Regions from separate parts of the Allobosea sp. LjRoot237 genome, predicted to be linked through region 1. Evidence: riboswitches for the same ligand, from Rfam matches in the RefSeq annotation. Region 1 holds a riboswitch; the other holds the start of a gene.
What was found. Region 1 has a riboswitch for cobalamin ahead of ACSQ24_RS27935 (ABC transporter substrate-binding protein). Riboswitches for the same ligand answer to the same signal wherever they lie in the genome.
Positions count from the first base shown of each region.

Region 1 (3,200 bases):
CGCCGATCGTCACCGCCAGCGCCACCGAGACGGTGAGCGCCAGCAGGGACGCCAGCGCGATGGCGATTCGCGCCGGCCAGTTGGGGCCGTAGACGGCGTGGCTCAAGGAGAAAGGCCGAAGCCGGCGATTGCCTTGGCGAGTGTCTCGATGCCATCGACCGTGTCGAGACCGGCGCGGGTCGCACCGACATCCATAATGACGACGCGGCTGTTCTTCACCGCATCGAGCTTGCTGGCGACGGGATCGGTCTTCAGGAAGTCGAGCTTCTTCTCGATATCGTCAGCCGGAAAGCGGCGGCGCTCCATCTTCACCGTGACGATTACAGCGGGGTTGGCGGCGGCGATGCTCTCCCAGCCGACCAGCGGCCATTCCTCATTGGTGCTGATGATGTTGCGGGCGCCGAGCTTCGACAGGATATAGGCGGGCACGCCGTTCTTGCCGGCCATGAAGCCGTCGCCCTTGATGTCCTTGCTGGAGAACCAGACCACGACCGGCACGTCCTTGGCCTTGACGTTCGCCACCGCCTGGACCGCCTTCTCCTCGCGCGCCTTGAGCTCGGCCACGAGTTTATCGGCCCGATCGGCAACGTCGAAGATCTGCCCGAACTCGCGGATGTTGCGATAGACCAGCTCCATCGTGAACATCTGCGTCCGCACACCGTCGCCGGCGCCGGAATTGTCCTTGCCGACACAATCGGTCGGCGAGACATAGGTCGGCACCTTCACCTTGGCGAACTGGTCGCGCTTGCCGACGATGCCGTTGGGTCCGACATGCCACTCGAACATCGCAGTGACGAGATCGGGCTCCTGCGCCAGCACCGCCTCGAAGCTCGGATCATTGTCGGCGAGACGCTTCACCTTGGCGTTGACCGCCTCATAGGGCTTGGCGACGGGCGAGAACCAGACTGCGGTGCCGACGACACGGTCGCCGAGACCGAGCGCGTAGAGAATCTCCGCCTGCGTCTGGCCGATCGCGACGACGCGCTTGGGCGGCGCGGCGAAGGTCACGCTCTCGCGACAGTTCTCCAGCGTCAGCGGATACTGCGTCGGCGCGGCAGAGGCTGCGCCCACAAGTAGGGTGCCGAGGAGTGCCGCGGCCGGCAATCGAAGACAGCGAATGGTCGGCACAGGAGCAACCTTAGATGTAACAATGTTGCATCCCTGATAGGATTGGCTGCACGCAGCCGTCAAGCTCTGCGCGGTCGCGCGCATGGCGGTCGTCATGAACATGGGCTTCATCGCTCCCCGAGATGACGGATGGGAGCTGCGCAGGGGATGTGGACAGATGGCGGTCTCGGACGACCGCCACCGATGCACACCTCCGGGACACCCCGCCCGAAAGACGTCTTCAACGATCGGGGCAGGTCTCCTGGCTCGCGGGTCGACGCTGACTCCGCCCGGCCTTCCCGGCGCGCTAGGCGCCAGTGGACGATGGACGGAGGGCTCGCCGCTTACAGTTGCGGGGGCAGCCTCGGCTTTGGCCACAGATCGCCATGTGTCCTATCGGACGCAGAATGGCGATCTATCTCTTTGTCGAGGCATCGGATTCACCCGAAAAGTGGATTCCACTTTTCGGTCCGATGCCCAGCGCCTCACCGAATTCCCTCTTAGCTCCGGAAGCAACCCGGAGAACCTCGATCGCGCCCACCCTATAAGGCGGCGCTACATCGTCAAGCACCGTTCAGAGGCTAGGCGTGCTATAGAGCCGCTTGCCTTGGACCGAGATCTCGACCTCCTGAAGGTAGCTTTTCAGCGCTGTCGTCGCGACCTCGATGCCGAGGCCCGGCGCATCCGGCGCCGCGACCTGCCCGTGAGCGTCGCGCTCCAGATGATTGGCGGAGATCGCCGTGGCGAGCGGCTTCGGCATCACCGGATATTCGCAGATCTCGTGATCGACGAGGCCGGCATAGGGTTGCAGCGAGGCCGAGAGGGCGAGATGCGAGGTGAAGGTGTGATTGACGAAAGTCACGCCCTTCACCACCGCATAATCGGCCACCGCCTTCGAGGGACCGATTCCGCCGATCCGGCCGCAATCGATCTGGACATAGCCGATGCCGCCATAGTCGATCAGCTGCTTGGCCATCGATTCATTGTGGGCGCCCTCGCCGCCAGCCAGACGTACTTTTGGGCTGCGCCTGGCGAGTGCGCCATAGGCGTCGAGCGCGCTGGCGTGAAAGGGTTCCTCGAACCAGAGGACCTCAGCCTTTTCCATTGCCGGCAAGCGGGCGGCCGCGCGTTCGACATCCTCGATGAAGATCTGGCCGGTATCGACCAGCAGGATCCCGTCCGCTCCCAGCCCCTCCCGCGCCGCGACAAAATGCTCGGCATCGGCCTCGACGCTGCCGCGGCCGATCGGCCCCCAGCCGAACTTGGCGGCGCGGAAACTCCGCTTCCTGGCATCGCGGGCGCGCTCGAGCGTCTCCTGCGCCGTGTCGCCGAACAGCACCGAGGCATAGGGCGTCTTGGGATGGCTCTGGCGATAGCCGAGCAGGCGCCAGACCGGCTCGGAACGCAATTTGCCGAGAATGTCCCACAATGCCATCTCGACGCCGGAGAAGGTATGCGGCGCCTGCAGCAGGTCCATCGAGTTGTAGGCGACCGCGGCAGCAATACGGGCGATGTCCTCGGGGCCCTCCAGCCTCTGGCCAAGGACGGAATCGGCGACGGGCCGGCAGACCCCGTGCGACATCGGGCAGATAAAAGCGGCGATCGACGGCAGCGGCGCCGCCTCGCATTCGCCCCAGCCGACATGGCCGCCGGCGGCGACCCGCACCAAGAGCGCGTCCTGGCTGCCATCGGCCTCGTCGGTGACGACGGGCATGGCGAGGTAGAAGAAGTCGACAGCCTCGATCCTGGGCACGGGCCTGGTCCTCACAGTTCGTAGATCGTCGCGCGCGGCGCGAAGGTGACGTTGTCGTCGAGCGGATAGACGGGACGGGCGCAGATGCGGTGCCCGAGACTCCGGAGGTTCGCCGAGGTCGCACCGGGCGCGTCGACGTTGAAATTGCGCGCGCACCACTGGTCGAACATGTGGAATTCGGTGTGCGGCGACTTCACCACGATCAGGTCGAAATCCTCCGGATCGAGCCCATTGGCGTAGTACATCGCCCGGTCGAACAGGCTGACCGAGCGGCTCATCACGACGACGGTGACGTTGTCGTAAGTCAGCACCGCGGTCGGGCCGGCCCGAAGCGGCGCCT
Region 1 is NZ_CAXUQP020000002.1:71,983-75,182, forward strand. Features, by position in the region: gene ACSQ24_RS27930 (FecCD family ABC transporter permease) at 1-106, opposite strand, end outside; gene ACSQ24_RS27935 (ABC transporter substrate-binding protein) at 103-1,119, opposite strand; cobalamin riboswitch at 1,343-1,652, opposite strand; gene ACSQ24_RS27940 (mandelate racemase/muconate lactonizing enzyme family protein) at 1,682-2,860, opposite strand; gene ACSQ24_RS27945 (M81 family metallopeptidase) at 2,872-3,200, opposite strand, start outside.

Region 2 (3,200 bases), on a different contig from region 1:
TTCTTTCCAGGGAACGATGCCGTTGGCGCTGGCGGCAAAGCTCTCCGCCGCGCCGACGATCTCGTCGAGATGAAGACCGGCGTCGAGATCACCGATCAGATAGGTCCATTTGCCGTCGGCCGCGAGCGCGATGGTGCAGGGCCGCTTGCAGACGGCGAGGCACTCGACCGGGATGACGGCGATGCCGCTGCCGGCCATGCGCTCGGAGAGCGCCGTCGCGAGGCCGATGCCGGGCTGGTCGTAACCCTCCGGCAGGTCCTCGCGCTGGCGCCGGCAGACGGTGCAGACATGGATGGTGCAGCCCGGCTCTTGCCGAGCTTCCGTCGCGAGGGCGAGATCGCCTTCGAGCATCGAAACGCCTCCTTGGATTGGCGCGGCCACAACCGGCCGCGCGAGGCGTCAGGCCACCGCAGCTGCGGCGCTACGGCGCGAAAGCCACGGCCAGAGCACACCGACGGCAAAGCCGGTGGCGAGCCAGAGCGCGGCCTGGATGGCGAGCGAGAGCGCGGCGAAATGCGCGGCGATCTCGGCCGGTACCTTGCTCTCCGGCGCGGCCGGGTGCGGCGCGCCGATCAGATGCGGCAGCAGCAGTGCCAGCACGGCGAGCGCCCGGGCCCAGGAGGCTTCGACCCGCAGGAACACGAAGAGCGCGCCGGCAGTGACCACGGCCGTCAGCAGCCACCAGAGCTGGCGTTGCTGCAGCTCGGCTGCGGCGGAGCCCGGTAGCTCAGGCGCCAGCCCCATCGCCGGAGCGAGCCCGAAGGCGAGGAAACCGCATATCGCCCAGGCGAGCGCCCGGCGCTGATCGATCTGTTCGTTCGCGGCGATCATCCCGGCGAGCAGCAGCGCAGCGAAGCCGATCGCGGTGGCGATCGTCACCAGGCTGGTGAAGGCGGTGCGCTGCAGGCCGTCCTGCGGCTTCCATTCGTGCTCGCCAGTGTGTTCCGCCCCGGCTTTCGGGTCGTTATGGGCGAGAATGATGCGGGCGTCGCCGGTGAAGGCGGCCTGCATCGGTGCGCCTTGCATGCGCAGCGCCGCCTCATAGGTCTCGGCCTTGAGGATCAGCGGGGTGGTGGTGACGTGCTGGAGTGCCGAGATCAGCAGCCCAGCCAAGAGCCCGGCCAGGATGCTGACCGTGAGAACACGCGTGACCATGTGCTTCCCCTCAATGGCAGGGGAAGGCGAGGCCGTGACGCGTGTCGTGCGCCGCGTTGTGGACGTTGGACGAGGCGGCGAAGCCGACGGTGTAGATCAGCACGAAGCCGAGGATCAGCGCGGCGGCAACGGCTTTCGCCCGTTCGGAGACGCTGGCCTGGCTGGTGACGGTAGCCGTATTCATCTTGGTTCACTTCCTGGCCACCCCACCGGCAGCCTGTTGGACGACATCGAACGACGGCAGGTCTCCTGGCTCACGGCTTGGTGTCCTGCTCCGCCTTCCCGGGAAACCCAGTGGCCGATGGCGCAGGACGCGCCGCTTACAGTTGCGGGGGCAGCCGCGGCATCGCACCGCGTTCCCTTTTCACCTCGTCACCGAGGCACCGTCAGGGATGATCATTAGCCATCGGGCAGGCACTGTGCAATGCAGTCACGTCATTCTCGGCCGGATCGAAGCGGAGGGCCGAGAATCTCCTGAAAGAGATGCTCGGGTCGAGCCTGAGCATGACGCGGAGACTGCGCCATGACCCTCCCCCCGCTCACCCTCGTCCTCGGCGGCGCCCGTTCCGGCAAGAGCCGCCATGCCGAGGCGCTGATCGAGGCGCTGCCAGGCCCCTGGACCTATATCGCTACGGCTCAGGCTTATGACGACGAGATGCGTGCCCGCATCGCCGAGCACCGCGCCCGCCGTTCCCGCGATTGGCAAACGGTCGACGCTCCGGTCGCCCTGCCCGAGGCGATCCGCAATGCCCGGGCGGGGCAACCCATCCTGGTCGATTGCCTGACGCTCTGGCTGACCAATCTCTTGCTCGCCGAGCGCGATATCGCGATCGCGACCGGCGAGCTCGTCGCAGCCTGCCGCGAGGCGACGGCACCGGTCGTGCTGGTCTCGAACGAGGTCGGCCTCGGCATCGTGCCGGACAATGCGCTTGCCCGGCGCTTCCGCGACGAAGCCGGCCGCCTGCATCAGCGCCTTGCGGCGCAGGCCGGACGCGTGGTCTTCATGGTCGCCGGATTGCCGACGCAGGTGAAGTAGAAGAGCGACATGATGACGGACGAGGCTGAGGACGCTGCCCGCCACAAGGCGAAGATGGCCAAGCGCAAGGCGGTGCAGGATGCCGAGGTCGCCAGCAAGACGCGCGAAAAGGGCCTGCTGATCGTCAACACCGGCCCCGGCAAAGGCAAGTCGACAGCCGCCTTCGGACTGATCCTGCGCGCGCTCGGCCATGGCTGGCGCATCGGTGTCGTGCAGTTCATCAAGGGCGCCTGGTCGACCGGCGAGCGCAAGGCGCTGGATGCCTTCGGCGACCAGGTTTCCTGGCATTCGATGGGCGAGGGCTTCACCTGGGAGACGCAGGACAAGGCCCGCGACATCGTCGCCGCGACTCGCGCTTTCGAGAAAGCGAAGGAGCTGATGTCCGATGACAGCATCCGGCTGCTGGTGCTCGACGAGCTCAACATCGCGCTCCGCTACGACTACCTGCCACTCGCAGACGTGGTCGCGGTGCTGCAGGGGCGCCGGACCGACCTGCACATCGTCGTCACCGGCCGTAACGCCAAGCCGGAACTCATCGAAGCGGCCGACCTCGTCACCGAGATGACCTTGATCAAGCACCACTTTGCCGCCGGCGTGAAGGCGCAGGAGGGGATCGAGTTCTGAAGCTGATTCCAGATAACCCGGGTCATCCCGGACGGAGCGAAGCGGAGATCCGGGATCCATTCCGGAGCCTTCCCGAAAGAGGTTCCGGAATGGGTCCCGGGTCTCCCTCCGATCGCCCGGGACGACAGTCCTCAGGGCATCGTCAGGGCAAAAATCGTCCCGATACCTGCAAGTCCCCAGAGCAGCAGGCAGGCTTGCCGGTAGAGGCGCAGCGCCCGCCTGATATCCGCGGCCGTCGCCTCGGCGCGGCCATCGCCCATCCAGCCATCGTCGACCCTGACAGCGCCATAGACGCGTGGTCCAGCCAATCGCAGCCCGAGCGCTCCGGCCATCGCCGCCTCCGGCCAGCCGGCATTGGGCGATCGGTGGTGCCCGGCGTCGCGAC
Region 2 is NZ_CAXUQP020000001.1:4,977,918-4,981,117, reverse strand. Features, by position in the region: gene ACSQ24_RS24205 (DUF1636 family protein) at 1-351, opposite strand, end outside; gene ACSQ24_RS24200 (CbtA family protein) at 400-1,155, opposite strand; gene ACSQ24_RS24195 (CbtB domain-containing protein) at 1,166-1,339, opposite strand; cobalamin riboswitch at 1,378-1,557, opposite strand; gene cobU (bifunctional adenosylcobinamide kinase/adenosylcobinamide-phosphate guanylyltransferase) at 1,679-2,191, shown strand; gene cobO (cob(I)yrinic acid a,c-diamide adenosyltransferase) at 2,204-2,815, shown strand; gene cbiB (adenosylcobinamide-phosphate synthase CbiB) at 2,947-3,200, opposite strand, start outside.
Region 2: another riboswitch for cobalamin. It lies ahead of ACSQ24_RS24195 (CbtB domain-containing protein); the one in region 1 lies ahead of ACSQ24_RS27935 (ABC transporter substrate-binding protein).